DNA from 4 places in the Streptomyces sp. SudanB25_2051 genome. Region 2 is predicted to be linked to each of the others. Evidence: riboswitches for the same ligand, from Rfam matches in the RefSeq annotation. Region 2 holds a riboswitch; each other region holds the start of a gene.

Region 1 (7,252 bases), 5.5 Mb from region 2:
CCTCACCCGGCGCATCCTCGCGGGCCTGCCGCGCGGCTACGCCCTCCTGTTCGGCCTGGCCGACCTCGCGCCCGCGGCCTGACGCCGGGGGCATCGGGCCCGCCGTGCGGGAGGGCCGGCCGACGCGGGCCGGGGCGGGCGTCCGCCGTGCCGTCCTCGTCCCGGGGCGGCGCGCGCCCCGGCCGGGCGCACAGCCCCGCCACCGCCCGGCACAGCGGGTACGCCCCCAGCCGCCGCGCCCCCATGGCAGAACGGACACTCGGTCCGACGGCTTGTCAGATGATTTGATGGGCTCACGCGTTCGACGGGGATCGGGCGCGTCACGGTTCGGACGGTCCGGGAGGGGACGCGGCATGCGGAGGATCTTCAGCCAGGGGTGGCGCAGGCTGGGTGTGGCGGGGGCGGCGGGGACGCTGCTCGCCGCCGGACTGGCCGGTGCGGGCGGTGCGGCGGCGCACGCCGCGGAGGGGACCGCCGGGTCGGTCGTCCTCACCACGCCCGGGGTCGCGGCGGGCGGCCAGACCACGCACACGGTGACCGTCGACACGGCGGAGGGCGGGGTGCTGACCCTCGGTTTCGCCACCGCCGACGACCAGCGGCCCTGGGGCTCGCAGGACGAGTGGAGCATCGGCCTGACGGTCGGCGCCCCCGACGGCGCGCCGCAGCCGTGCGCGTACCCGGGAAGCCTGCTGCTCACCGAGCGGGTGCGCTGCGAACTCCCCGCCGGCACGCACACGCTGGCGTACCGGGTGGCCGCGTCCGCGTCGGTGCCGTCCTGGCACGTCGCCGTGGACGCCCGCTTCACCCCGGCGTCCGGCACGGGCGGCGCGACGGCCGCCGGGCGGTTCGACGTGGCCGGGGTGAGCGCGGTGCCGATGGACTGGGAGGTCCTCGCCCGCGACCGGCAGGGCGCCGTACGGGCGTACAGCTACTACCGGGGCGAGGGCTCCCCGCTGGACCGCGAGTGGGGCGAGAGCCTGGGCGTGGACTGGGGGGCGTACGACCGCCTCACCAAGCTCGCGCCGATCGACGTGCGGGGCCGCGGCGGTGACGTGGTGACCAGGGACGCGTCCGGGGTGCTCTGGTACCACCGGCTCGCGGGCGGCGGGCGGACCGCGTTCGAGGCGCCGGCGCGGGTCGGCTCCGGCTGGGGTGTGTACCGCTCGATCCGGGGCGCCGGAGACCTGACCGGAGACGGCCGCCACGACCTGATCGCCGTGGACGGTTCGGGCGTGCTGTGGCTGTACCTGGGCACGGGCGACCCGGCGCGGCCCTTCGAGGCGCGGCGCCAGGCCGGCACCGGCTGGGGCGTCTACACCTCGCTGACCGGCGGTCTCGACATCACCGGCGACCGGAAGGCCGATCTGATCGCCCGTGACGCCGCCGGCGGCCTGTGGCTGTACCGCGGCACCGGCGACGCGGCGGCCCCCCTCCACGCGCGTGCGCAGATCGGCACGGGCTGGAACATCTACGACACGCTGATCGCGTACGGCGATGTCACCGCGGACGGCAACCCGGAGCTGCTGGCGCGTGACACGGCCGGTGTCGTCTGGCAGTACACGGGCACCGGCGACGCGTCGGCGCCTTTCCGGGCGCGTGTGCGGGTCGCCTCGTACTGGGACGGCTTCGACGCCGTCCTCTGACGCCGGGGCGCGGTGAGCGGGGCGGTCCGCCGGATCAGGCGGACCGCCCCGTCGTCTCACTGGGCCGTTCCGGGCTCACCGGGCCGTTCCGGGCGCGGCCGTCACGGCCGTCCCCGGGCGGGGCCGTCCTCGCGGCGCGGCGCCGCTCAGGCGGTCAGCGGGCGGAAGTGGCGGGCGAGGGCCCAGGCGGCGATGCGCTGGCCCGTCGCGGTGCCGACCTCGTTCGCCGTACGGGTGTGGATGCCGCCCCACATGCGGGCGCCCTCGACGTCACTCGTGTAGTGGTCGGGAACGTGGTAGTGGCGGGTCTTCTTCATCATGACCGACGTGACGCGCAGGTCCAGGTCGGGGCGGTCCGACAGGGTCGTCAGCGTCCGCACCAGGGCGCCCGCGGTCGTGGTGTGCCCGCTGAGGTAGTCGGGGTGCGAGGGGGTGACGAGGAAGGGCTCCCACGCGGGGTCGGCCTCCGTCAGCGGGTTGCCGTCGTTCTCCGCCTCGCGGATCGCGGTGACGGGGCGCCAGGAGCCGTAGTGCAGCTTGGCGTCCCACGCGGCGATGGCGGCGTCCACCTGGACGGTGTTGACGGCGGCGAAGAGGCGGGCCGTGTCGACCAGGTCGAGGCCGTGCCGCTCGGCACGGTCGGCCAGGGCGCCCTGCAGGTCCACGGTGGTGAAGAAGCGCGCCGTCTCCGTCTGCTCCGCGGTGCGCACGGTGCTCGTCTTCGCGCCCACCGCCTTCACCTCGATCAGGTCGGCGGCATAGCGGGCGGACGTCAGCGCGGGAGGCGCCGCGGGCCGGAAGTGGTCGGGCCGCTCGATGAGCATCGGGCGCAGACGCCCCAGCCACGAACTGGTGAACGGCTGCTGCGCGGGCGGCGTGGGCCGCCACACCCCGAGGGCCGGCGAGGTGGTGAAGGGGACCTGGGCGCCGAAGCCGTCGTCCTTGCGCAGCGCGACCATGTGGGCCGCCGCGCGGCGGCCGAACTCCACGCCGGCCTTCTCGGCGGGCCCGTCCGGCACCTCGGCGAGCGAGGCGGCGTAGGCGCTCTCCAGCTTCGGCTCGGCCTGGGGGAAGTAGTGGAGCAGCACGTCGTGGGCGGCGGTCGCGGCGGCGGCCACGGAGGACGCCGAACCGGGCCCCCGCTCGCTCCAGCGGTACGGCTCGTAGCGGCCCTCGATGCCGACGACCGCGTTGTACATGCCCGCCGAGACGACGGCGTGCCAGACGGACGTCTCCGACGAGTTCGACTTGCCTTCCGGGTCGACGACCTCGCCCGTGAGCCGGGCCCAGTCGGCGATGACGGCGCCGGGCGCCGAGACGGCGGGTTCCGCCTGTGCGACGGACGCCGGGACCGCGGCGGCGGTGGCGGTCAGCCCCAGCAGCGCGGCTGCGGCGAGGAGGGTCCGGCGCGGTGACATCCTCAGTGGTGTTTTATGCACGATTTCGCCCCTGTTTGGTCAGTTTGCGACATCCTCACCCTCGCGGCCGGGGCGGGAACCGCAACCGCTGCCGGCGGGTCGCGCGCCCGTCCGGGCGCCGGGTCCACCCGAACGGAGGCGACTCCGGACCTATGTCTGATTTGGGGTGTTTGTGAGATTTGCCGACTGGTGGTCAATTGGCGCAATTTTGCGGTGTGGTGAGGGCAACGCCACCGCCGCCCGTAATCCGTGATGTCGGTCACGGCGGTCCGGAGGGGAAATCGCGCGTACGCCGCGCGGTGGTACGGAATTTCGCCGCCACCGGCCCCGGAAATGGATCTTCGCGGGAAATTCCCGGCCTTGTTCCGCCCCGCGGATGTCGTTTACGGTCACCGTCATTCCGGAGGGAACGCCGAATCCTGCCGCCTTCCGGGCTCCAGCACTCACACATTCACGCTCGGCAGGAGCGGGGGAACCAGGTAAGCCGCCGTTCCGGTCATCCGGAACGGCTTGGGGTGAAGTCGCGGGCGACCGCGGCCGGGCATCTCCAGCCCGAACCCGACAGCTCACCTCGCAGGCGTCGGAGAGGAAACGCCCCATGCCCGCACAGGGTAAGCACCGTCGCCCCAAGAGCAGCCGCCTCAGCCGTGGACTCGTCGTCGCGAGCACCGGCGGAGCCGCCCTCGCCCTGCCCCTGACCGGCGCGGCCACCGCCTCCGCCGCCCCGAGCGCGGCCCCCGCCGCGATCTCCGTCGCCGCCCAGGCGCCCGCCGCGGCGCCCGCCGCCGTCAAGGCCGCCAAGACCGTCACGCACACCGTGGTCGCCGGCGACACCCTTTCCGGCATCGCCGCCGAGCACTCCCTGAGCGGCGGCTGGAAGAAGCTCTACGCGGACAACAAGAACGCCATCGGTGACAACCCGTCACTCATCCGTCCGGGTCTGAAGCTCACCGTCGGCGCCAAGGCCCCGGCCGCGGCGAAGGCCGCCGCCGAGCGTTCCACGGCCGTCCGCGCCGACCGTTCCGCCGCCCGCACCGCCGTCGTCCAGACCGCCGTGAAGTCCTATGCCGACAACCTCGACGGCTGGATCAAGGAATCGCTGGACATCATGGCCCAGCGCGGAATTCCCGGCACTTACGAGGGAATTCACCGCAACATCATGCGCGAGTCCTCCGGAAATCCGCTCGCGATCAACAACTGGGACTCGAACGCCGCCGCCGGTACGCCCTCCAAGGGCCTCCTCCAGGTGATCGACCCCACGTTCCGCGCCTACCACGTGCCCGGTACGCCGTTCGACCCGTACGACCCGGTCGCCAACATCACGGCCGCGTGCAACTACGCCGCCGACCGGTACGGCTCCATCGACAACGTCAACGGCCCGTACTGACCCCGACCGCCCGCGGGGCACCCGACGCGCCGACCGACCGGCCCGCCGGGTGCCCCGCGGGCGCCGCGGCCTCCCCGGCGATACGGCCCCGCCGGGGGAGCGGGGCCGTACCACCGGGGACCGGCACGGCCCCGCCGGCCGGCGCGCCCCTGCCGTGGCACCGGCTCCGCCGGGCGCCCGCAGCGGTGCCGCGCCCCTCAGCCGTAGAGCGCCGGGCGCTCCACCAGCTCCACCTCCACGCGCCGCCCCTCCGCGCGCGAGCGCAGGCCCGCCTCGCAGACGGCCGCCGCCGCGTACCCGTCCCAGCAGCCGGGCCCGGTCACCTCACCGCGCAGCGCCGCGTCCACCCAGGCCCGCACCTGCCGGTCGTACGCGTCCTCGAACCGCTCCTCGAAGCCGGGCGCGATCGGGCCGCCCCACCGGCCGCCCGTGTTGACCAGCATCCCGTGCGCCTCGCCGATCCGCGCGGTGCCGTTCTCGCACACCGCCTCGGCCTGCACCTGGTACCCGAAGCGGCAGTTGACGTAGATCTCCACATCCGCGAGCGCCCCGCCGTCCGTCTCGAACACCACGAACTGCGGGTCGTCCACGCCTTCCGGGGCGTTCCCCGACGGCCTCGGCCGCATCACCGTCACCGCGGTGATCTCCTGGCCCAGCAGCCATCGCGTGGCGTCCATCTCGTGGACCACCGAGTCCGCCAGCAGCATCTCCCCGGTGAACCAGGGCGGCGACGCGGCGTTGCGGTGCCGCTGGTGCAGCATCAGCGGCCGCCCGAGACCGCCGCCGTCCAGCAGCGCCTTCAGCCGCGTGTACTCCGTGTCGTACCGGCGCATGAACCCCACCTGCACCAGCCGCCTCCCCAGGCGCTCCTCCGCCCGCATCACGCGCAGCGCGGACGCGGCGTCCGGGGTGAGCGGCTTCTCGCACAGCACCGGCAGGCCCCGCCCCAGCGCCTCGATCAGCGCCGCCTCGTGCGCCGCGCCCGGAGAGGCGACCAGCACGGCGTCCACGCCGGGCGCGCCGATCGCGGCGGCCGGGTCCGTGTACGCCGTACAGCCCTCGACCGCGTCCGCGACCGCCTTGGCCCGCTCGCCGTCCACGTCCGCGACGGCGGCCACCCGCGCCCCGCTGATCACCCGGTCGATGCGGCGCACATGGTCGGCGCCCATCCGCCCCGCCCCGACGACGGCCACGCCGAGCGTCCCGCCTCGTGTCATGGTCCCGTTCTCCTTCCGGTTCAGGCGCCGCACGAGCGGAGGAACCCGCGGGTGCGCGCCGCGATCGGCAGCGGCCGCTCGGGCGGGCAGGGATACATGTCCTGCTCGACGATGGCGAACAGGTCCACGCCGAGGCCCTGCGCCGCCGCCAGCACCGGTTCCAGCGCGGGCACCCCGTGCGGCGGCTCGCACATCACCCCGCGCCGCACGGCGGGACCGAACGGCACGCCTTCCGCCACGACCTCCGCCAGGACGGCCGGGTCGACCTGCTTGAGGTGCAGATAGCCGATCCGCTCCCCGTACGTCTCGATCAGCTTCACGCTGTCGCCGCCGCAGTAGGCGTAGTGCCCCGTGTCCAGGCACAGGGAGACCAGCTCCGGGTCGGTCGCGTCGAGGAACCGCTCGACGTGCTCCTCCGTGTCCAGGTGCGTGTCGGCGTGCGGGTGGACGACGATGCCGAGCCCGTACCGCTCCCGCACCTCGCGCCCCAGCCGCTCCATGCCCCGCGCCAGGTCCGCCCACTGCGCGGCGGTCAGCTCGGGCGGCTCGACGAGCTCGGCGGTCCTGTCGTCCCGCCAGAACGACGGGATCACCACCAGGTGCCGCGCGCCCATCGCGCGGGTCAGCTCCGCGACCCGGCTCACCTGCTCCCAGGTGGCGTCCCAGACGGCGGGGCCGCGGTGCAGGGCGGTGAAGACCGTGCCCGCGGAGACCTTCAGGCCGCGCCGCGCGGTCTCGTCGCCGAGCACGGCGGGGTCGGTGGGGAGGTAGCCGTACGGGCCGAGCTCGATCCACTCGTACCCGGCCTCCGCGACCTCGTCCAGGAACCTCCTCCACGGCACCTGCCCCGGGTCGTCGGGGAACCACACGCCCCACGAGTCCGGGGCGGAGCCGATCCTGATGCGGTCGAGGGACGGGGTGCCTGCGGTGTCCATGAGCGGTCCTTTCGGCGCGGCTCCCGGTTCGCTGACGGGGCCTCATCGGGCGGGCGCGCGGCGGGCGGCTGGGACGCCGTGCCGTGCGTGCCGGCGGGTGCCCGCGGCGGTGCGATCGGCGGGTGCCGGCGGGTGTCGGCGGTGTTGGTGCGCGGTGGGCGCCGACCCTATCGGCATGATGCCGGGAACGGGGCCCGTGTGGTCCGTCCGACCGCCACCTCGCCGCGACGCGGCGGGCACGGGGATGGGAGCGGCCCGTCCGGGGGAGGACACCTGAAGCACCCCGGCCCCGACCGCCCCGAAGGCCCCAGGAGCGACCCGCATGCCCGAGCCCGACCCCACCGCCCCGGAAGCCGCCGCCGCTGCCGCGCCGATGCCCGAGCCCCCGCGGGCCGCGGATTCCGCCGCCCCCGCGCCGATGCCCGGGCCGACGCGGGCGCCCGACCCGGCCGCCGCTGCCGGCCCCGGCGCCGCCGGGAGCGCGACCGGCGGGGAGCCCTTCGACGTGATCGCCATGGGCCGCGTCGGCGTCGACCTCTACCCCCTCCAGAGCGGCGTCCCGCTGGAGCGGGTCGAGACCTTCGGGAAGTTCCTCGGCGGGTCCGCCGCCAACGTCGCCGTCGCCGCCGCCCGCCTCGGTCGGACCGCCGCG
Region 2 (7,252 bases):
TCCCCACCCCGCGGGCGCCCGCGCCGCCGACGCGTGACGCGCGGCCTCCCCAGCGGGTGCTGGTGCCGAGGGTGGGCCTCGACGCCCCGGTCCGGCCGGTCGGCGTCACCGGGGCGGGCGACATGGCCGTCCCGGCCGACCCGGCCGTCGCGGGCTGGTACCGCTTCGGACCGGCGCCCGGCGCTCCGCGGGGCTCCTCGGTCCTGGCGGGGCACGTCGACGACGACACCGGGGCACCCGGCGAGTTCGCCGCGCTCCGCCATGTCGCGGCGGGAGACCTGGTGGAGGTGCGGCGCGCCGGTGGCCCGCCGGTCCGCTACCGCGTCACCGCGCGTTCCACCGTCCCGAAGGGCTCCCTCCCCGACTGGGCGTTCCGCAGGGACGGCCCGCCGGTCCTCACCCTCGTCACCTGCGCCCCTCCCTTCGTCCCCGAGGACGGCGGCTACCAGGCCAACCTCGTCGTCACCGCGGAGCCGGTGCCCTGAGCCGGACCTCCCGGCGGGCGCCGGCGGCGCGGCGGGCACGGACGGGCAGGAGGGCGGCGGTGCGGCATGTCGATCCCACGCGTCTGGCGGAGCCGGCCCTGGGAAACGGCGTCGCACACGGGGACGCCGGGGCCCTGCGGCTCCCCGACCGCTCGGGCGGCGGGTGTGGCCGCGCCTCGTCACGGAGCCGGGCGCGGCGGCCCCGGCGGCGTCCGGCCCGCGGAGCCGGGCACCGCGCGGGGCCGGGCGCCGCGCGTGGCCGGGCGCCCGCCTGCTGGCCGCCCCGGTCGCGGGGTGGCGCGGGCGGGCGCACGCCGGGCGTCCGCCCGCGCGGGCGTCACGGCTGGTGGCGCGCCTGCTCGGCCGCCTGGCCGGCGGCGCCGGTCTCCGTGGTGGCCCCGCGGGTGCTGAGCCGCCCGCCGCTGGACTCCAGGTGCGCGCGCACGAACCACTGGAAGAGCTCCAGGCCGCGCAGCTGCTCGATGAGCATGTCCTGGGTGACCGGGTCCGAGGACTCGGTGGCGCGCATGGCCTCCCGGTGTTCCCTGATCACGGAGGTGTACACGAGGTCAAGCGCCCCCAGGTGCTCGATGGCCTCGGCACGTCCGATCGAGTAGTCGTCCCAGGTGCGCCGCTCCACCAGCGCGCCGGGGGTGCCGACCGGTTCGCCGCCGAGCGTAGAGATCCGCTCGGCGAGGTCGTCGGTCATGGCACGCACCTGGTCGACCTGCGGGTCGATCATCTCGTGGACGGCGATGAAGTGGGGGCCGACGACGTTCCAGTGGACGTGCTTGAGGGTCAGGTGGAGGTCGTTGAGCGAGTGCAGGCGCATCTGCAGCAGCTCGATGATGTCCTGGCTGTCCCGGACGTCCATTCCGGGGATGGTGTACGCGATGTCTGCGGGCTCTGGCGGCACGGCGGCGCTCCTTGCGCGTGCGGGGTCGGAGGGAGCAGACAACCACCGCTCGCGGCGATCCGACCGCACCCGCGCGCCCGTCCCGGCCCTTCTCACCGGTTCGGAGCAGGAGCGGCCGCGGGACGGGGGCGCCCCGGGACGCGGGTCCGTACGTCCTGGTCAGCGGCGCGCACGGGACCGGGGCGGCCTCGTCACGGGCCCGGCGGCGGCGCGCCGGGCGGCCTCGTCACCGGGGACGCGTACGGGGCCGTGTGCCGGTGGAGGGGTACGGCCCCCGGTCCTCACCGCTCGTGGGCCAGCCCCGCGTCGGGTGGGCGGTCTCCTCGGAGGACGGGAGCGGCGGCTCGGCGGAGTCGCGCCACGGGTGGTCGAGGGGCGTCGACACCGCGCGCCACCACGGCTCGGCGGGCACGGCCACCGCGGGCTCGAAGGGCTCGCCGGGCCGCGGCAGGGCGACGGACTGCCCGGCCTCCTCCGCCGCGTCCTTCGACCACTCCCCCGGCTCGGCCCACGGGTGGGGCGCCAGGTTGAACGTGGCCCAGTGGATCGGCAGCATCACACCGGAGGGGCGCCCGCCCTGGAGGTCGAGGTGGGCGCGCATGCCCTCGGCCGGTGTCATGTGGATGTCGGGCCAGAACTCCGAGTACGCGCCGATCTGGATCATCGTCGCGTCGAACGGGCCGTGCTGGGCGCCGATGTCGCGGAAGCCGGGGAAGTAGCCCGTGTCGCCGCTGTGGTAGATCCGGTGCTCGGGGCCGGCGACGGCCCAGGACGCCCAGAGGGTGTGCTGCCGGTTGCGCAGGCCGCGGCCGCAGAAGTGGCGGGCCGGGGTGGCCGTGAGGCGGATGCCGCGCACCTCGGTGGACTCGTTCCAGTCCAGCTCGCGGATCCGGGCGGGGGCCACGCCCCAGTGCTCCAGGTGGGCGCCGACGCCCAGCGGGACGGCGAAGAGGGTGTCCGTGCCGGCGAGGGCCCGGACGGTGGGCAGGTCGAGGTGGTCGTAGTGGTCGTGGGAGATCACGACGACGTCGACCGGGCCGAGCGCGGCCAGGGGCAGCGGGACGGGGTGCAGCCGCTTGGGGCCGGCGAAGGCGAAGGGCGAGCAGCGGTCGCCCCACACGGGGTCGAACAGGACGCGCGCGCCGTCGATCTCGGCGAGCACGCTGGAGTGGCCGGTCCAGGTCAGGCGCAGCCCGGAGGCCGGGGGCCGGGCCAGGTCGGCGGCCGTGGCCGGGTGCAGCGGTATGGTCCGGGCGGGGGCGCGCCGGACGCGCTCCTCCTTGCGGAAGTACGTCTTCGTGAACTCCACCGCCGAGCCGGAGGGGCGGTGGCGGGTGGCGCCGGGGTTGCGGAACGCGCCGTCGGCGAAGTGCGGCGAGCGCCGGATGCGGGCCAGCCGCTCGCCGGCGGGGTCGGCGCCGAAGGCGGCGGGGCGCAGGGCGCGGAGGCGGGCGCGCAGCCGTACGAGGGGGTCGTCGCCGGTCACGGCACCTCCAGGGGCTCGGGTCCCCTCCATTATGAGCGGACGGTACGACAACGCCCGCGCTCCGCGCTCCGTTCCCGCCGGGCCCGGGTCCCCGTCCCGCGCCCTGCGCTCCGGGGACCCGCGCGGCCGCCGCCCCGCCGCTACAGGGGCAGCAGGTCGGGGCGCTTGGCGGAGATGCGGTCGCCGGAGCTCTCGCCCCGCAGCCGGCGGCCGATCCACGGCACGAGGTACTCGCGGGCCCATTGGATGTCGTCGCGCCGGACCTCCAGCGTGCCGCGCGGCGGGAGCGGCGGCCACGGCTGGTCGGGGTCGGCCGGGACCTCCAGGCCGAGGACCTGGGCGGCGCGCAGCGCGACCCGGGTGTGGCCCTCGGGCGACAGGTGGAGCCGGTCCTGGTCCCAGGCGCGGCGGTCCTGCACGGAGCGCAGCGACCACAGGTCGAGTACCGGGCAGCCGTACCGGTCGGCGATGGCGCGCACATGGCCGTTGTACGTGGCGACCTTGCCCCGCAGATGGCGCAGGACCGGCACGCCGCGGGTGTCGAAGCCGGTGGTCACCACGACGGTGCCGATGACGGACCTCAGGTCGGCGACCGCGCGTTCGAAGCGCTCGGCCACGTCGTCGGGGTCGCTGCCGGGTCGGATGATGTCGTTGCCGCCGGCGCAGAACGTCACCAGGTCCGGGGCGAGTTCCTTGGCGCGGGGCACCTGCTCGGCCACGATCTGGTCCAGGAGCCTGCCGCGTACGGCGAGGTTGGCGTACCGGAACTCGTGCTCCTCCGGAAGCCGGTCGGCCAGCAGGACGGCGAGCCGGTCGGCCCAGCCGACGAAGCGGCCGTCCGGGCCCGGGTCGCCGACGCCCTCGGTGAAGCTGTCGCCGATCGCCGTGTACGACCCGATCACGTCGTTCTCCCCCATCGTCGAATCGTCTGCCACGGCCGCACATCATTCACCCCGAGATGTGACCTACGCGACCGTAAGGAGGGGTTGACGGGGCGTGATCTCCGCCACCGCGCGACGGCCCGGCACCCTTTCGGGGGCCGGGCCGTGGCGTTTTGGTGCGTTATGCGTCAGATGCTGACGCCGTGGCCGCGGAGGTAGGCCAGCGGGTCGATGTCCGAGCCGTAGCCGGGGGCGGTGCGGATCTCGAAGTGCAGGTGCGGACCGGAGGAGTTGCCGGTGGAGCCGGACAGGCCGATCTGCTGGCCGCCGCCGACCGACTGGCCGGCGGAGACGGAGAGGGAGGAGAGGTGGGCGTACTGCGAGTAGTTGCCGTCGGCGTGCTTGATGACGACCTCGTTGCCGTACGCGCCGCTCCAGCCGGCGGAGACGACGGTGCCCGGGCCGACGGCCTTGATGCTGGTGCCGGAGGCGGCGGCGAAGTCGACACCGGTGTGGTAGCCGGACGACCACATGGAGCCGGAGGCCCGGTACGGCGTGGTGACACTGGCGGAGACCGGGGCGGTGAAGCCGGAGCCGCTCTGGGCGGGGGCCTGCTCGCGCACGGGGGCCGGGGTCTCGGCGGCCGGCTTCGCCTCGGCGGGGGCCTCGGTCTTGGCGGCGGAACGGGAGGCGCGCTCGCCTCGCGTGTCGTCGGCCTTCGCGGGGCTCTTGGCGGTGTTCTTGGCGCCGAGGGTGAGCTTCATGCCCGGGTGGATGAGGCCCGGGTCGCTGCCGATGACCTCGCGGTTGTCGGCGTACAGCTTCTTCCAGCCGCCCTTGACGTTCTTGTTGTGGGCGATCTTGGCCAGGTAGTCGCCGGCGACGACGGTGTAGACGCGCGGGGCGGCCTTGCCCGCCTCGGCGACGGTCGCGACGGCCGCCGTCTGCGCGGGGGCGGCGGCCGGGGCCGCGGCGGGGGCGGCGGCGTGCGCGCCGGTCGCACCGAGGAGCGGGAGGGCGATGGCGGCGCCACCCGTACCGGCGGCGACGAAACCGCGGGTGAGGGCATGGGACTTGGTACGGCGGTGCTTACCCTTGGCGGGCATGGCGAATTCCTCTCCGGCGCCTGCGAGGTGAGCTGTCGGGTTCGGACTGGAGCTGTCCGGCCGCGCGTCGAGCGCGACTTCACCCCGAGCCGTACGGGAATTCCCGCACGGCGGACTACCTGGTTCCCCCGCTCCTGCCACACGTTGGATGGGTGCGAATTTCCGGGGCGGCGGCAGGATTCGGCGATCCGCCCGGCTGGAACGGGACGGTAAACGAGTGAGGACGACGGGAACAAGCGGATGGTTGCGCGGGCGCATTCACTCCGCGGAATTCACCGGGGAATTGCGGTCACCCTCCGTGGATTACGGATCATGAATTCCCGTGCGGCGCAGGGCTTTTGCGCGGCGCCGTCGGCCACGGTCCGTCACCTTTATGACGCTGCTCACGCGGCGGCGGCCATCTCCCTTGTTTCCAGGGCGCGTTATGACGTAGCAGAGCAATACGGACAGAAGCGACAGAAGCATCTTTAAGTGATCAGCGGCCCAACTCCTCGTCAAGTGGGAGGTAATCGCATCGTGGGTCCTGATGGGGCGCGAGGCGCGGGCGGGCCGGGGCACGGCAGCGGGCCGCCGGAGGGGCGCCCCCGGGGGCCCTGCGCCGGGCGGTGCGGAGGGGCGCACGGGAGCCGGGAGAAGGAGCGGCGTCGCCGGGGTCGGAGAAGGGGCGGTGTCGCCGGGGTGGGAGAAGGGGTGACACGGACGCCGGGAGGAGGGATGGCGCGGGGGCCCAGGGAAGGGGTGACACGGGGGCCCAGGGAAGGGGCGGCGCGGGGGCCCCGAGAAGGGGCGGGGCGACGGAGTGGGGGCGGGCGTCGGGCCACGCCGACCGGGGAAGCGATGTCGTATCGTCGGACCGCCAACCTGTCGGCGGACGTCGCCGACACCGGACACGGAGGAGCCCCCGTGACGCAGCTGCCGCCCTTCCCGTCGACCGCCGAACCGGAGCTGACCGGCGTCCGCAATTTCCGCGACGTGGGCGGGCTGCCGACCGTGGACGGGCGCCGGGTGCGGCCGGGGGTGCTGTTCCGCAGCGGTCACCTGGCGCACGCGACGGAGGAGGACGCGGCGTTCCTCGCGTCCCTCGGGCTGCACACCGTCTTCGACTTCCGCAACGCCGCCGACCAGGCCCTGGAGGGCCCGGACGTGGAGCTCCCGGGCGTCCGGAACGTCAACATCCCGCTGACCGACCCGGCCGACGGCGCCGAGTTCTGGACGATGGTCCGCGACGGCGACCTGGACCAGCTGCGGGAGCTGCTCGGCGACGGCAAGGCGGCGGCCCGCATGCGCGCCGCGTACCGGTCGATCATCGCGGAGCGCACCGCCGAGCACAGCCGGGTCCTGCACGCGCTCGCCGCCGAGAGCGTGCCCGCACTGATGCACTGCGCGGCGGGCAAGGACCGCGCCGGCCTGTCCATAGCGGTGGTCCTGCTCGCGGTCGGCGTGGAGCGCGAGGCGATCGAGGCGGACTACCTGAAGTCGAACGACCCGCACCGCCGGTACAAGGTCCGCCGCGGCGACTCGTCGCCCGCCGGCATGTCCTCCGAGGTCATGGAGCTGCTCAGCCCCCTGTTCGACGCGCGCGCGGAGTACCTGGACACGGCGTACGCGACGATCGAGGAGCGCTGGGGGTCGACCGAGCGGTACCTCGCCGACGGGCTGGGGCTGACCGACGAGACCCGCGAACGGCTGCGCGCCCGTCTCCTCGACGGCTGAGACGGCGGCACGGCCTGAGCCTGCACGGCCTGAGCCGGGCGCGGACGGCCGAGACGCCCGGGGGCGGGCTGAGCCGGGCTACTGGTTCTGCCCGCCCAGCATGAACAGCAGGTACAGGAAGGCCGCGAAGAGATGGCCCGCGACCAGGTAGGCGAACAGCCGTATGACGAGGTTGCGGTTGATCCACCGCTCCTGGGTGCTCGGGATGGGCTTCGGGTTCTCCGGCTCGGGCATGGCGTACCTCTCGGTTCTGCTCAGTGGTGCGCGGCGGGGCCGTCGCCGAGGCACAGGTCGGCGGCGGGGCTCTGCATGAGGGTGTGGACGAAGAGCAGCTCGGCGCCGCTCCGGGTGGCCGCGGCGATGCGGTGCGGGGTGAGCGAGTCGAAGTGGGCGCTGTCGCCCGGATCGAGGACGTGCACGGCGTCGCCGAGCGCCAGCCGCACGCGCCCGGCGAGCACGTAGAGCCACTCCTCGCCCGCGTGGACGCGCACCGCGTCACGCAGCCCCGTGTACGGGACCTCGACGCGCAGCGCCTGCATGGCCCGGCCCGCCGCGCCCGCCTGGTGGTACGTCCAGCCGCCGGCCTCGACCGGTTCGGCGCGGCCCGCCCGGACGACCGGGTCCGTGGCCGGGGCCACCTCGCCCAGCAGCTCCGAGACGGTCGT
Region 3 (7,252 bases), 3.4 Mb from region 2:
GCGGCGGTACCGGGAAGGCCGATGCCCCGGACCGCCGCGCACGGGGGGATGCGCGGCGGGCCGGGGCGGCTCGGGGGACGGCCCGCGCGGGCGGCCCGGCCCCGGAGGGCGGGCGGCCCCGGGGGGCGGGCCGGGGGCGGGCCGGCTCAGGGGCGCCGGCCCGGTGGGCGGGTCAGCTCAGGTGGAGCTGCTGGCCCGGGTAGATGAGGTCGGCGTCGGCGACGATGTCCTTGTTCAGGTCGAACAGCTTCTTCCAGCCGCCCTTGACGTCCTTCGCGGCGGCGATGGTGCTGAGCGTGTCGCCGGCCTTGACCTTGTACTCGCCGTCGCCCTTCTCGACCTTCTCGCCGGTCGGGGTGGTGACGGTCTTCGACTCGGCCTTCGGCGCGGCGGCCTTCGGCTGCGCCGTCTCGGCCTTCGGCGCGGTGCGCTGCTCGCTGCGCGTGGTGGGCTGCTCGGCGGTGCGCTCGGGGGCGCCGCCGTACGGGGTGCTGGACAGGCCGACGCCGCAGGACGGCCAGGCGCCCTTGCCCTGGCCCGCGAGGACCTTCTCGGCGATGGCTATCTGCTGGGACTTGCTGGCCTTGTCGGCGGTGGGGGCGTACTGCGTGCCGCCGTACGCGGCCCAGGTGGAGGCCGAGAACTGCAGGCCGCCGTAGTAGCCGTTGCCGGTGTTGATGGACCAGTTGCCGCCGGACTCGCACTGCGCGACGCGGTCCCACTCGGCGGCGGTCGCGGCACTGGCGGACGTGGCGCCCATCAGCGGGGCGGCGACGGCCACACCGGTGATGCCGGCGAACGCGGCGAGACGGACGGCCTTGGACGGGCGACGGTGCTTTCCCTTGCCGGAATTCAGCATGGCGAATCTCCTCACCGACGCCTGCGAGGTGAGCTGTCGGGTTCGGGCCTGGTGAGTGCCCGGCCGCGCGCTGGTGGCGCGCGGCTTCACCCCTAGCCGGTCCGGCCGTCTCTCGACGGCAGGGCCCGGCGCTTACCTTGGGTCCCCCGCTCCTGCCTACGGCGCGTGATGCGTCGACTGTTCCCGTCGTCCGGCGGCAGGATTCGGCGTTACCGGTCGGACGGGGCCCGCGGTGGCGAGCGGTATCGACGGTAAGCACAGACCCATGCGGAGATCAAAGACGGACATCCCGGTCAATCCGCCCCTACGCGCCTGCCCCATAAGGGCGTTTGCGCAGGTAGGGGCGGAAACGGACGGACCGGGCGGCGCAGGGGCGCGAGTTGAGGCAAAGAGACTCTTGTCTCACTTCGAAGAAACGGACATTCCTGCCCGTAACTACCCCTCGTTCGCGCCCAGGTCGAGGCTCTGGCCAGGGAGGATGAGGTCGGGGTCGGTACCCACGGTCTCGCGGTTCGCGTCGTAGAGCGCCGTCCAGCCGCCGGGCAGCTCGTGGCTGTCCGCGATGGTCCAGAGGTTGTCGCCGGGCTGGACGGTGTACGTACCGTCCGGGGCGAGCCCGTCGCCCGTACGTGCCGTTCCGTCACCGCGCGAGGCGTGCCTGCCGGATTCGCGGCTCTCGGCCGGATTGCCCGTTCCGGTGGTCTCGTCGGTTCCGCCCGGAAGCGTCGGGACGGCCCCGGCTTCCTCCTTGGCGGGTTCGCCGCGGTGCTTGCCGGTGCCGGTCGCGGGGGTGCCCGTGCCGTCCTCGGCCGCGGAGGCGTCGCCGGGGGCGGTGGGGTCGGTGGAGGGGGCCGCGGGCGCGGTCGGGGAGGCCGTCGCGTCCGGGGTGGCGGGCGCGGTGGGCTCGCCGGGCAGGCCCGCCGCGCCGGAGCCCGTTGAGCCCTCGGTGCCGGCCGGGGCGTCGTCCGGCGTGGTGGGCTGCTCGTCCGGGGCCGGCTTGGCGGCTTCGCCGCCGGTGCCGGTGTCCGCGGTGGCGTCGGGCGTGGCGTCGGGGGCGGTCTCCGCCGGGGCGGATTCCTCGCCGGCGCCGCCGAGGTTCGCGATGGGCGCGCAGGTCTCCCAGGCGGCGGAGCCCTGGGCGGCGTAGACCTTCTCCGCGACGGCTATCTGCTCGGAGCGGCTGGCGAGGTCGGCGCGCGGCGCGTACGCCGTGCCTCCGTACGCCTGCCAGGTCTCCTGCGACAGCTGGAGGCCGCCGTAGTAGCCGTTGCCGAGGTCGGCACTCCACATGCCACCGGTCTCGCATTCGGCGACGCGGTCCCAGGTGGCGGCGTCGGCGGCGGACGCGGTGCCCGCGCCGAGCAGCGGCAGGGCGATCGCTGATCCGGTCACCCCCGCGGCGACGACGAGGGCGGGAGCTTGACGGGGTCGACGGTGTCGTCCGTTCCCGGAGCGCATGCGTTGGACCTTTCGCGTGACTGCTGAGGTGACGGTGAACGTAGCGGCATTCGAACGCCAGTCACAAGTCGGTGCAGCGGAGATTACGCGAACATCACAGACTTGACGTAGCGTCAGCTTTTTCCGGTGTAAAGGCCACCGGAAGGGTGCGCAGCCCGCGCATGATGAGCCCGCCGCGCCACCGCAGTTCGTCCGGTTCGACGGCGAGGCGCAGGTCGGGCAGGCGGGTCAGGAGGGTGGCCAGCGCGGTCTGCCCCTCCAGCCGCGCGAGGGGCGCGCCGAGGCAGTAGTGGATGCCGTGCCCGTACCCGAGGTGCTGGTTGTCGCGCCGGGCGAGGTCCAGGGTGTCCGGGTCGTCGAACCGCTCCGGGTCCCGGTCCGCCGCCGCGAGGACGACGAGGACGGGGTCGCCCGCCTCGATCCGCTGCCCTCCGACGCTGAGCGGCTCGGTCGCGAAACGCCAGGTCGCCAGCTCGACCGGCCCGTCGTAGCGCAGGAGTTCCTCCACCCCGGTGGCCAGCAGGTCCGTCTCGCCCGCGGCCAGCGACGCCTGGAGCCGGGCCCGCTCGGCGGGGTTGCGCAGAAGCGCGTACGTGCCGTTGCCGATGAGGTTCACGGTCGTCTCGAAGCCCGCGAAGAGCAGGATGAACGCCATCGCGGCGGCCTCGTTCTCGGTGAGGTGCTCGCCGTGGTCGGAGGCGCGGATCAGCCCGGAGATCAGGTCGTCGCCGAGGTCCCCGCGCTTGCGGTGGATCAGGTCCACCAGATACGCCCGCATCCGCTTCACGGCCCGGGCGACACCGCCGCGCGGGCCGCCGCCGTGCCGGATCATCTGACCCGCCCAGTCCCGGAAGTCGTCCTGGTCCTCGGCGGGCACCCCGAGCATGTCGCAAATCGCGTAAATGGGGAGAGGAAAGGCGAATTCATGGATCAGGTCGGCCTCGCCTTTTGTAGCGAAACCGTCGATCAAACGGTCCGTCAGCTCCTGCACGCGCGGCGCGAACTCCGCGACCCGGCGGGGGGTGAACGCCTTCGACACCAGCCGCCGCAGCCGGGTGTGGTCCGGCGGGTCGATGTTCAGCAGGTGCGTCATCAACTCCGCCTTGCGCTCCCCCGGAATGCCCGTCTTGCCCTTGGCGTGGGCGGGCTCGTCGTGGTGCGCGGGGTTCTTGCTGAGCCGCTGGTCCGCGAGCGCCTGCTTCGCGTCGGCGTACCGGGTGACCAGCCACGCCTCGACCCCGCTGGGCAGCCGGGTGCGGTGCACCGGCGCGTGCTCCCGCAGCCAGGCGTACGCCGGGTACGGGTCGGTGGCGAACTCCCAGGTGAAGAGCTCGGGGGGCGTGGCGGGGTCGTTCACGGCGTTCACCCCTCGACGGTATCCGCCCCGCCGCCGACCGCCTCCACGGCACCCGGATGCCCGGCGTGGGCGGCCCAGCGCATCCAGAACGCGGCCTCCTTCTCCCTGCCCTCCTCTTCCAGGAGGCGGGCCAGCAGGAAACCGGCCTGCGGATTGGCCACCGTGAACGCCTGCGTGTACAGGTACGCCTCCGAGTCGTCCGCGGCGGCCGCCCTGGCCAGCCACGTCGTCGCCTGGATCTGCAGGAGCCTGCCCAGCCGGGTCATGGCGCGTGCGTCGCCCGCCTCGGCGGCCTTCTCCAGGTACCGGATCGCCTCCCGCGTATCGCCCCGGTCGGCCAGGGCGCCGCCAAGGTCGGCGGCGGCGGCCGTGTGGCCCGCGTCGGCGGCCTTGCGAAGCCACTCCTCGTCGTCGGTGAGGCGGGCCAGGCGGTACATGGCCTCGGAGTCGCCTGCTTTGGCGTGGTGTCGGAAATACCTGGTGGCCAGTGTGGTGACGCGCGGCTCACCCTGGGCAAGGGCCAGATCCCATGTCTCGTACGGGACCGGGGGCAGCTCCTCGGTGGCCATCGCCTCAGCGACCAGGTAGCCGTAGCCGGCCAGCTCGCCCGTGCCAGGTGTCTCGACCAGCAGGCCGGCCACGCCATGGCGGGGACGCACCGCCCAGGCGAGGGCCGCGTCGAACGCCTCGGCGTGCTCGGGGGCGTACATCTCGTACACGGCTCGGACCAGATCACGCGGCTGAGGTTCGGTGAGCCAGCACCGCGCCAGGTCCAAGGCAGCGCGGACCAACTGGTGGCCGGGCTGGTTCCCGGTTGAGCGTCCAGCCCTGCGCCACTCTTCCCACAGCTCTGGACCGACGGCCAGGTACGGGGTGACGCGCTTGTCGTGGCAGAAGTCCACCGCGTCCCTCAAACGCCGGTCGCCACTCGCATCCATCCGCATCAGCTCAAGGCGGCTCCACTCCAGCTCCAGCTCCACCACCCGCGCCCGGCTCAGTACGCGGGCCGTCGCGGGGGCGCCGAAGCGGTGCTCGTCGTACGCCGCGTCCGTCATCGTGGCGACGGTCCGCACGCCCATGGCGATGAGGCGCGACAGCAGGGCGCCGTCCAGGCCCTCCAGGTACCGCTCCAGGTCGTCCAGCCACAGCACGCAGGGGGACTTCCGGGCGGCGATGCGCTCGGGCAGGGTCCGCAGGTCCGTGCCGGGCGGCGGGACGCACACCTGCGTGCCGGGCGCGAGGCGCCGCACGTGGGCCCAGGCGGTGGTGGTCTTGCCGGACAGCGGGGCGCCGGTGATCAGCAGGAAGCCGTCCCGCCGCTCCGGGCCGAGGTCCGCGTCCCGGTCGCGGCGGATGTACGGCACCTCGTGCGGGGCGCCCAGCGCGTGCGGGTCGACCGTCGCGGCGTCCAGCCAGAGCGCCGGGTCGGGCGGGGCCGTGAAGAAGTTGACCTGCTCGACGGTGTGCGCCTGCACGACGTTGCCCGCCGCGCTGTCCGCCACCGTGTTCCGGACGGCGGGCCCGTCGCGGCCGGGCGTCACACGGCCTTGCACCTCCCGTCCGGGCGTCACGCGACCGGGCATCGCGGGCGCCGGCTCCCCCGCGTACGACCGGATCACGTCCAGCACCCGCGGGTCGCGGGGGACCGCCCGCCGCAGCCACTGCTCCGCGCCGGCGCGCGCGGCCTCGCGGGAGACGGCCAGCCGGACCCGCGAGGCCAGCAGGTCGAAGCCCAGCGCCCCTTCGGGGTCCAGCGCGCTCAGGCGCTCCATCAGCCCCAGGTAGCTGTCGGATCTCAGCACCCGCAGCAGCGCGTCGAAGTCGCCCTCGCGCAGCTCCCCCTCGCCCATCGGTCCTCCCCCGGCTCACCCGCCCCGTACGGCCACCGCCACGTTACCCAGCGTCGTGGCCCTCCGCGGCGCGGATCGTGTCGCGGTACGCGCGGGCCGCCGCCCGCAGGGCCGCCTCCGGGTCCACGCCCTCCGCCTCCGCCCTCGCGGCCATCTCCAGCAGGGCGTACCCGACACCCTCGCCGGACGGCGGCGGCACGTCCAGGCCGGCGGTGCGGACGCGGCTCGCCAGCTTCGCCGCGAGGGCGAGGCCGGGCTGGCCGAGCGGGATGCCGTCCGTGACCGAGGTGCGGCGCTTCTCGACGGCCTTGGTGCGCAGCCAGTGCTCCTTGACCTGCTCGGGCGTCTCGGCGGTCGCGTCGCCGAAGACGTGCGGGTGGCGGTGGATGAGCTTGTCGACGAGGCCGCCCGCCACATCGTCCAGCGAGAACGGCTCGTCCTCCGCCTCCTCGGCGATCCGGGCGTGGAAGACCACCTGGAGGAGGACGTCGCCGAGCTCCTCGCGCAGCTCCTGCCGGTCGCCGTCCTCGATGGCCTCGACCAGCTCGTACGCCTCCTCGATGGCGTACTTGGCGAGGCCCTGGTGCGTCTGGCGGGACGACCAGGGGCACTCGCGGCGGATGCGGTCCATCACCTCGACCAGGTCGAGCAGGCGGGCGCCCGGCAGGTCGTACGAGCCGGGCAGCAGCTCCAGGTCCGGCATGGCGACGCGGCCGGACCCGGCGAGCCGGGCCAGGCCGTCGGTGAGCTCCTGGTCGCCCTCGCCGGACGCGACGACGACGACCGTACGGCCCCCGGCGCACGCGTCGACCAGCTCCCGGGCCGTGGGCGCGGCGGTCTCGACGGTGACGCCGGCCTCGCGGAGGTAGGGCAGCTGCGGGTGCCCGGGGTCGGGGCACAGGACCGCGTCGGCGGCGTGCAGGGTCTGCCACGCCGGCCACGACAGGACGCCGGGCGCGACGCGGTGGCTGCTGGTGAGGAGGACGATGCGGCCGGTGCCGGGGGTGTCTGCGGCTTGAGCGTTCACCCCTCGAACCTACCGCCCGCCCCTCACATCCCGGCCGGGGCGGCCGCCGGGTCCTCGGTGACCTGGCGGAGCCAGGGCGCCTGGTGGCGGCCGAGCTGGATCTTGCCGTGGTCCCAGGAGCCGTACCGGGGGTTCACCTCGATGCCGAGGGACTTGGACGCGGCGCCGAACAGCTCGGTGAGCTTCTTCTGGCCCTCGGGGGTGTTGGTCACCCCGTGCTTCTCAGCGATCTTGTTCATGAGGATGTTGCGCCGGACGACCGTGTCGATCTCGTCGGGGGCGGTGCCCTGCTGCTGGAGGAGCATCGCGGCGAGCTGCCGGTCGCCGCCGTACTGGCGGGCCGCGTCGCGCCGCATCTGCTGGACCTCCTTGCGGCTGGCCGTGATCCCGGAGTCGGCGGCGACCTTCTCCACCACCCGGTCGAAGATCATCCCGTTGAGCTTCTCGCGGCTGAGGTCGCCGGTGGCCCGGATCAGCTGCTCGGCCTGCGGCGACGCCTCCTGCGCCGCGCGGACGTCCCGGACCTGCGCCTGGAGCGCGGCCGTCTCGATCCGCTGCCCGCCGACGACGGCGGCCGCGCCCGGGTGGGCGTCGCTGCCGCAGGCGGTGAGGAGGGGGGCCGCGACGACGAGGGCGGCGGACACGGAGAGCGCGGTGCGACGGCGGCGGTGCAAAGGGGCCTCCCGGCGTGGGTCGTACGT
Region 4 (7,252 bases), 530 kb from region 2:
CGGGTCGAGCGCTCGCGGCCGAGGCGGACACCTCCGCACCCCCATCGTGCACCCGCGGGGACCGCCGCGCACCGGCGCGCGCCACGGGCCGGGCAGGGGCCCGCGGCGCGCCGCCCGGGCCCCGCACGCGTGGACGGTCAGCCGGCGACGAGCTCGGGGTGGTGGCGCCGGGCCACCTCGGGGTGGGCCCGCACCCAGCCCTTCAACTCGTTGCGCCCGTACTCGGCGTGCAGCGGGTTCTCCCGGTCCTGGGCGACCCCGGGGGCGTCCTTCAGATACGGGCCGGGCACCGTCTCGATCACCGCGTCCAGCCGGGGGTTGTAGAAGAACGGCACGGAGAACCGCTCCACCGCCCCGGGAGGGCTCACCACCCGGTGGTCGGTCGCCGACAGGTACCCGTCGGTCGCGATCTCCAGCAGCTCGCCCAGATTGACGACGAACGCGCCGGGCCGGGGCGGCACGTCCAGATATCCGTCGCCGGACCGCACCTGCAGACCGCCCACCTCGTCCTGGAGCAGCAGCGTCAGAAAGCCGTAGTCCTTGTGCGCGCCCACCCCCTGGCCGTCCCCCTCCGGCGCCGAACCGGGGTAGCGGACGAGCTTGGTGTGCAGGTGCGGCCGCTCGGCGAACGCGTCGTCGAAGAAGTCGGCGGGCGCGCCCAGCGCGGTCAGCAGCTCCCGCAGCAGCCGGTGCGCCACGGCCGCGAGCCGGTCCTGCCAGTCGAGGACGGCCGTGCGCAGTTCCGGCAGCGCCGCGGGCCACTGGTTGGGCCCCTCCAGCCACAGGTACGCCGGGTCGTCCGGGCCCACCGCGGGAGCGGGGCGTTCGGCGCCCACGTCCAGCTGGTCGCGCCAGTCGGAACGGCCGCCGGTCAGCTCGTGCCCGACGCGCGTGTAGCCCCGGAAGTGCGGCGAGTTCAGATTGCTGAGCGCCAGCCGGTCGGCCTCGGGCAGTGCGAAGAACGCCCTGGTCAGCTCCATGATCCGGGCGATCTCCCGCTCGCTGACACCATGCCCGGTCAGATGCAGGAACCCCACGTCGCGGGCCGCGGCGAGCAAGTCCCGGTGGAACGCCTCGCGGGTGCGCGGGTCGTCGGCGGCGGACAGGTCGATGACGGGCAGGACCGGGGCGGCGGAGGGGGCGGCGGTGGCGGTCGTGGCAGGCATGGTGTGGCTTCCGTTTCGCGTGTGACGAGGCCCTGCTGCCCGAGGATGACGGGAACGCGGCGTACGGAAGGCTCCGGCGGGAGTGTGCCGGGAGGGTGCGTCGCTGCAGGACCGGTGGAGAGGTGGAGAAGGGGAGAAGTCAGTCCTGGCGCAGACAGCTCATGGTCGTGACGCGCACGTAGTCGACGTGTCGGCGCATCACGAGAAGAGTCACCCGGACAGGGTAACGCGCCGCGATCACGAGCGCTCCGAGACGTCCGCCACACACCCCGCGGACACCCCTCCGCAACCCTTCGGCCATCCGCGACACGCCGATCCGGCCAACGGTGAGGAGTCTCACAAAATGCCGATTCCGTTCGAAGATCCCTCCCGAAATGGGTCAAGATCCTTGACGACGACAAGCCCTCGCCGCCGTGGCGAGGCGGTCCGGGCGGACGCCGAGTCCTGCCGCCGTCCGGATCTGGTCGACACGAAGTGGATCGGCAGGAGTGGAGGACCCAGCAGTACGGGACGTGCCCGCCAGGGCCGTTCCTTGGGGTGAAGCCGCGTCAGCGGCCGGGCAACTTCGCAGCCCGAACCCGACAGGTCATCCTTCGCAGGCGGATGACGAAGGGTTGCGCATGACCGCGCAGAATCACGTTCCGTCCAAGCTGTCCCGGACCGGCGCCGTCTCGGCGCTGACCGTCGCCGCCCTCGCCGGCACCCTGCTGGCACCGGGGGCCACCCCCGAGGCGCAGGCGCAGACGGCAGGTCCGTCGTACGCGACGAAGGCCCTCAACGTGGCCGCGTCGAAGAAGGGCTCCCCCTACAAGTACGGGGCCGCCGGGCCGACCCGGTTCGACTGCTCCGGCCTGACGCTGTATGCCTACAAGAAGGCCGGCAAGAACCTGCCGCGCACCGCGCAGCAGCAGTACAACAAGACACGCCACATCTCGGCGTCCAGCCTCCGCAAGGGCGACCTGGTGTTCTTCCACTCCGGCGGCCGGGTGTACCACGTCGGCATCTACGCCGGCAGCAACCGCATCTGGCACTCCCCGAAGGCCGGCTCCGTGGTCAAGCTGGAGCGGCTCTGGACCAGCAAGGTCCTGTTCGGCCGGGTCCGCTGAGACCCCGCGGGGCATGCTCGGTGCCCCGGGTGGCGCCGTGCCGGTATCCCGGACCGCCACCCAGGGCCTGACGGCCGGACAGGCCAGCGCCCTTGTCTCGAACCTGACCGGCCGCCAGGCCCAGGACCCGGCCCCGGACCGGCCCGCGAGGGCTCCGGCACATGAAGTCCCGCCCATGAGTGTGCCCCCGGACCATCATGTCCGGGGGCACGCTTCGAGGGCCGCCTCCGAGGGGTGGGCGGGTCCTACAGTCCCGGCACCAGTCCGAGCACGGGCGCCACCGGGGCGACGACCTGCCGCAGCTGCCCCAGCTGCTGCACGCCGCTGAGCCCGCCGAACTGCTCGGTCACCTTCGGCACCTGGTGGCGGTGGTCCTCGTCGACCCCGCTCGTGGCGAGGTCGTCCACCTGGCTGAGGAGCGAGGGGCCGCCGGGGCCGATCGGCACGACGGACGCGTTCGCGGCGGGCGCGGCGAGAGCGGACGCCCCGGCGGCGAACGCGAGGGCGGCGAGCATACGGTGAGTCTTGGTCATACCCGGATCAACGGCGCCACCCGCCCCCAGGACACGGTCCCGCGACCGCCGCCCCGGCTCCCGGCGAGAACCGCACCGGTGCGCCCGCGCGGTGACGCCGCCCGCATCGGCCCCACCGGCGCCGGGCGGCGCCGCGCGCGGCACCGCGTTAGGCTCGTCGGATGGCGAAGTACTTCGATGTGCACCCCGACGACCCGCAGCGCCGCGTGATCGGCAGCGTGGCCGAGATGATCCGCTCCGGCGCCCTCGTCGCGTACCCCACCGACTCCTGCTACGCGCTCGGCTGCAAGCTGGGGAACCGCGAGGGGCTGTCGCGCATCCGCACCATCCGGAACCTGGACGACCGCCACCACTTCACGCTCGTCTGCCAGAACTTCGCCCAGCTCGGCCAGTTCGTGCAGATCGACAACGACGTGTTCCGGGCGCTGAAGGCCGCCACCCCCGGCAGCTACACCTTCATCCTCCCCGCGACGAAGGAGGTGCCGCGCCAGCTCCAGCACCCGAAGAAGAAGACCGTCGGGGTCCGCATCCCCGACCACACCGTGACCCAGGCGCTCCTGGCCGAGCTCGGCGAGCCGCTCGTGTCCAGCACGCTGCTGCTGCCGGGGGAGGAGGAGCCGATGACGCAGGGCTGGGAGATCAAGGACCAGCTCGACCACGTCGTCGACGCCGTCCTCGACTCGGGCGACTGCGGTACGGCCCCGACGACCGTCGTCGACTTCTCGGGCGGAGCCCCGGAGATCGTCCGCCGGGGCGCGGGCGACCCCTCCCGCTTCGAGTAGCCCCTCCTGCCGGCGCCCCTGTCGGTGGCGGGTGCTTGACTTTCCGCATGAACGACGACGCCCAGCGGCTCCTGGCGGAGGTGGCCCGCCTCACCTGGCCGGACACCACGGACCTGACCTGCCCGGAGCCGGGCCACGCGGCGGGCCACACCTGCCTCGCCCGGCCCGGCCGGACCGACGCCGAGGCCGTGGCACGGGAGTTGACGGCCCGTTACGGCGGTCCGGGACCCGTCACCGCCGCCGCCCTCGCGGCGCTGCCCCGCCTGGACGGCACGGCCTGGCGGCACGTGTGGACGTTCAGCAGCCGCTGGATAGCGTCCGGCCGGGCCGCGGACGGGCGCCCGGCCCTCGTCGTGGCGCGGCGGACCGTGCCCTCCGTCAGCGACCTGCCGCCGGGCGCCTCCTGGCTGGAGCGCCTGACGGCCGTGACGGGATGGGACCGGACCCCCGCCCTGTCGATCGACTGGGCGGAACACGAAGCGCGCCTGGGCACGCCCCTGCCCGGCGACTTCAAGGCGACCGTGGACGCCTTCGGTACGGGCCTGTTCGACGGGTTCCTGGAGCTGAACGACCCGGAGCGGATCCGTCAGGACGCGGCGGCGCACGCCCGGTCCGGTCCCGCGCCCTGGCGGCCCCACCCCGCCTACCCGGCGCCGGGTGGCCTGCTGCCCTGGTCGGCCAACGAACACGAGCAGACCTTCTACTGGCTCACCGGGGACCCGGACCCGGACCGGTGGCCGGTGTACGCCACGGAGGTCGGCCCCCACGAGGGGCAGCTGTTCGACTGCACGGCCACCGAGTTCCTGTACCGGCAGCTCACCGAGCCCGGCCATCCGTACGGACCGGCGGCGGCGTTCGCGGCCCACTGGTTCCTGCCGGCCGGCTGACCGGCACCGCCCGGCGCGTCACAGCCGCTCGTGCGCGACCTCGTCGTCGCCGGGGCGCTCGTCACCGTGCCTGCGCCGCGCCTTGAGCAGCCGCAGCCGGTCGAGGCGCGAGATGACCGGTGAGGCGCTGACCCCGTGCAGGACCACCGACGCCAGGATGGTGAAGGTCACCACGGCCCACAGCTCACCGGCCGGGACGTGGAATCCCTCCGCGCCGAGCGCGTACGCGAGGTAGAACAGCGAGCCGATGCCCCGGATGCCGAAGAACGCCGTCACCACGCGCTCCCGGGGACCCGCGGCGGTACCCAGCTGCGCCACCCACCCGGTCACGGGCCGGATGGCGAGCAGCAGCAGCAGACCCACCAGGGCGCCCTGCCAGGTCAGCCCGGCGAGGCCGCCGCGCGCGACGAACGCGCCCAGCAGGAAGAGCAGCCCGGCCGTCATCAGCCGCTCGATCTGCTCCACGAAGTCGTGCAGCACGGCGTGGTAGCCGTGCGCGCGCTCGGCCGCGCGGATGCGGCAGGCGGTGACGAACACGGCGAGGAACCCGTACCCGTGGGCGAGCTCCGTGACCCCGTACGCGAGGAACGTGGCGCCCAGCGCGACGAAGCCGTCCCGGTGCTCGGACAGCCGCATCGCCTGCCATCCGGCGCGGAAGAACAGCCAGCCGAGCAGCTTGCCCACGGCGATGCCCGCCAGGACGCCGACGACGCACTTGTAGACCACGTCGACCAGCAGCCACTCCCCGACCCAGTCCCCGGACAGCCCGGCCCCGGCGGCGCCGGCCAGCGCGACCGCCGCCATGACGACGGGGAAGGCCAGCCCGTCGTTGAGCCCCGCCTCACTGGTCAGCGCGAACCGCACCTCGTCCTCGTCGTGCTCCGACTCGGTCGGCGCGCCGACCCGCACCTCGGACGCCAGCACCGGGTCGGTCGGCGCCAGCACGGCGGCGAGCAGCAGCGCGGCGGCCGGCGGCCAGTCCAGCAGCCACCAGGCGAGCAGACCGGTGACGACGATGGTCAGCGGCATCGTCACGCCCAGCAGACGCCACGACGCCTGCCACTGCCGCCACCCCACGGGCCGGTTCAGCGCCAGCCCGGCACCCATCAGCGACACGATGACGCAGATCTCCGTGAGGTGCTCCACCCACACCCGGTGGCCCACGGGGTCGACCTCGGGCAGCGGCAGCGGCAACGCCGCGAACAGCAGCCCGCACAGCAGGAAGACGAGCGGCATCGACAGCGGCCGCCCCGCCACGAGCCGCGGCAGCACGGCGGCGGCCAGCGCTCCGGCCCCGAACAGCGTGAAGAGGAAGTCACCCGAGATCACCGCAGACATGTGCCCCAGCCACCCCATGGGTACGCCCCCCACCCGAGCGACCCACCCGTCACACGACACATCCGGGTACGCACACAGGCGCGAGATGAGTACAGGTGCTCAGTCCCCGCGGCCCGCCCGCCGCCGACGATGACGAGCGACATCGCCGCCACCGGGAGACTCCTCATGCTCAGCCGCCTCGCCCATGCCGTGGTCCCCGCCTTCGGCCGCCTCACGGTGACCGCCGACCGGGACGCGGACCTCGCGCCGGGCAGCATCGTCGTCGCCAACCACACCTCCCTCGCCGACCCGGCCGTCGTCCTGGCCGCACTGCACCGCCTCGGTGTCCGGCCGGTCGTCATGGCGGCCGCCGGGCTGTGGCGGATCCCGCTGCTCGGCGGTGCCCTCGCCCGCGGCGGCCACATCCCCGTGCACCGGGGCGACCGCCGGGCCGCCGACGCCCTCGACCTGGCGGAGGCGGCGCTGAAGCGGGACCGGATCGTCCTCATCTACGCCGAAGGGGGAATCCCCACCCGCGAGGACGCCGCCGAGGCGCCGCCCGGACCCTTCCGCACCGGCCTGTCCCGCCTCGCGGAGCGCACCGGCGCCCCGGTCGTCCCGCTGGGCCAGGCGGGCGCCCGCCGGATCACGTCCGGGAACCCCGTCAAGCAGGTGGCGGGCGTCCTCACCGCCCCGCTGCGCCGCCCCGCCCTGCACGTCCATGTGGGCGCCCCGCTGACCCCGGCCGGCGACCGCGCCCTCACCACGAGCCGGGCCCACGCCGCGGTGACGGCCGCCTGGCGGACCGCTGTCACCCACCTCGACGGGCCCGCCGCCCTCGCCGCGTAGACGTGCAGGCCCACGGGCGCGCACCACATCGCGGGCCCCCGCACGCCGCCCGCCCCGGCGCTTCCGGCGGTCGCCCGCCGGCGGGCGGGTAAAGCCGTTGTCGACGCCCCCGGGTTCCGGCAGCATTCCCGCCATGGATCATCAAAAGCCCTCTGACGTGCTGCGCTTCGAACATGTCGAGCTGCGCCGATGGCGCGCGGACGACATCGACGCCCTGCACCGGCTGATCACCGAGTCGCGTGACCACCTGCTGCCGTGGATGCCCTTCGCCGCCACCCACGACCGGAAGCAGGGAGAGCGGTTCCTGGCGTTCGCCGAGGAGCAGTGGACCACGGGGCAGGCGTTCGCCTACGCGATCACCTCGGAGGGGCACGCCGTGGGCAGTTGCGGGGTGCACCGCCGGATCGGGCCGGGCGGCGTGGACCTCGGGTACTGGCTCCATCCCGCGTGGACGGGCCGGGGACTGGCCACGATGGCCGCCGCGGCGCTGGTCGGGGCGGCTCGCGAGCTGCCGGGGATCGACCGCGTCGAGATCCACCACGACGAGGCCAACCCCGCGAGCGGCGCCGTCGCGGCCCGCCTGGGCTTCACGGAGGTCGCGCGCGTGCGTGC

Evidence for each region. Region 2 has a riboswitch for cyclic di-AMP ahead of ACSUPT_RS26120 (M23 family metallopeptidase). Riboswitches for the same ligand answer to the same signal wherever they lie in the genome.
Region 1: another riboswitch for cyclic di-AMP. It lies ahead of ACSUPT_RS01825 (transglycosylase SLT domain-containing protein); the one in region 2 lies ahead of ACSUPT_RS26120 (M23 family metallopeptidase).
Region 3: another riboswitch for cyclic di-AMP. It lies ahead of ACSUPT_RS11225 (transglycosylase family protein); the one in region 2 lies ahead of ACSUPT_RS26120 (M23 family metallopeptidase).
Region 4: another riboswitch for cyclic di-AMP. It lies ahead of ACSUPT_RS28360 (C40 family peptidase); the one in region 2 lies ahead of ACSUPT_RS26120 (M23 family metallopeptidase).

What each region holds. Positions count from the first base shown of each region.
Region 1 is NZ_OZ186787.1:409,491-416,742, reverse strand. It holds gene ACSUPT_RS01840 (DUF2267 domain-containing protein) at 1-82, shown strand, start outside; gene ACSUPT_RS01835 (FG-GAP repeat domain-containing protein) at 354-1,643, shown strand; gene ACSUPT_RS01830 (vanadium-dependent haloperoxidase) at 1,790-3,061, opposite strand; cyclic di-AMP (ydaO/yuaA leader) riboswitch at 3,496-3,656, shown strand; gene ACSUPT_RS01825 (transglycosylase SLT domain-containing protein) at 3,660-4,448, shown strand; gene ACSUPT_RS01820 (Gfo/Idh/MocA family protein) at 4,646-5,665, opposite strand; gene ACSUPT_RS01815 (sugar phosphate isomerase/epimerase family protein) at 5,686-6,600, opposite strand; gene iolC (5-dehydro-2-deoxygluconokinase) at 6,923-7,252, shown strand, end outside.
Region 2 is NZ_OZ186787.1:5,930,922-5,938,173, reverse strand. It holds gene ACSUPT_RS26140 (class F sortase) at 1-485, shown strand, start outside; gene ACSUPT_RS26135 (Dps family protein) at 823-1,359, opposite strand; gene ACSUPT_RS26130 (MBL fold metallo-hydrolase) at 1,628-2,887, opposite strand; gene ACSUPT_RS26125 (SGNH/GDSL hydrolase family protein) at 3,028-3,804, opposite strand; gene ACSUPT_RS26120 (M23 family metallopeptidase) at 3,957-4,874, opposite strand; cyclic di-AMP (ydaO/yuaA leader) riboswitch at 4,877-5,039, opposite strand; gene ACSUPT_RS26115 (tyrosine-protein phosphatase) at 5,778-6,587, shown strand; gene ACSUPT_RS26110 (DUF6126 family protein) at 6,666-6,845, opposite strand; gene ACSUPT_RS26105 (XRE family transcriptional regulator) at 6,842-7,252, opposite strand, start outside.
Region 3 is NZ_OZ186787.1:2,543,246-2,550,497, forward strand. It holds gene ACSUPT_RS11225 (transglycosylase family protein) at 173-859, opposite strand; cyclic di-AMP (ydaO/yuaA leader) riboswitch at 863-1,033, opposite strand; gene ACSUPT_RS11230 (transglycosylase family protein) at 1,295-2,317, opposite strand; gene ACSUPT_RS11235 (cytochrome P450 family protein) at 2,412-3,683, opposite strand; gene ACSUPT_RS11240 (tetratricopeptide repeat protein) at 3,680-5,524, opposite strand; gene ACSUPT_RS11245 (nucleoside triphosphate pyrophosphohydrolase) at 5,568-6,551, opposite strand; gene ACSUPT_RS11250 (SurA N-terminal domain-containing protein) at 6,575-7,225, opposite strand.
Region 4 is NZ_OZ186787.1:6,460,524-6,467,775, forward strand. It holds gene ACSUPT_RS28355 (isopenicillin N synthase family dioxygenase) at 138-1,166, opposite strand; cyclic di-AMP (ydaO/yuaA leader) riboswitch at 1,609-1,783, shown strand; gene ACSUPT_RS28360 (C40 family peptidase) at 1,787-2,272, shown strand; gene ACSUPT_RS28365 (hypothetical protein) at 2,518-2,805, opposite strand; gene ACSUPT_RS28370 (L-threonylcarbamoyladenylate synthase) at 2,967-3,587, shown strand; gene ACSUPT_RS28375 (hypothetical protein) at 3,635-4,474, shown strand; gene ACSUPT_RS28380 (cation:proton antiporter) at 4,493-5,812, opposite strand; gene ACSUPT_RS28385 (lysophospholipid acyltransferase family protein) at 5,978-6,640, shown strand; gene ACSUPT_RS28390 (GNAT family N-acetyltransferase) at 6,774-7,252, shown strand, end outside.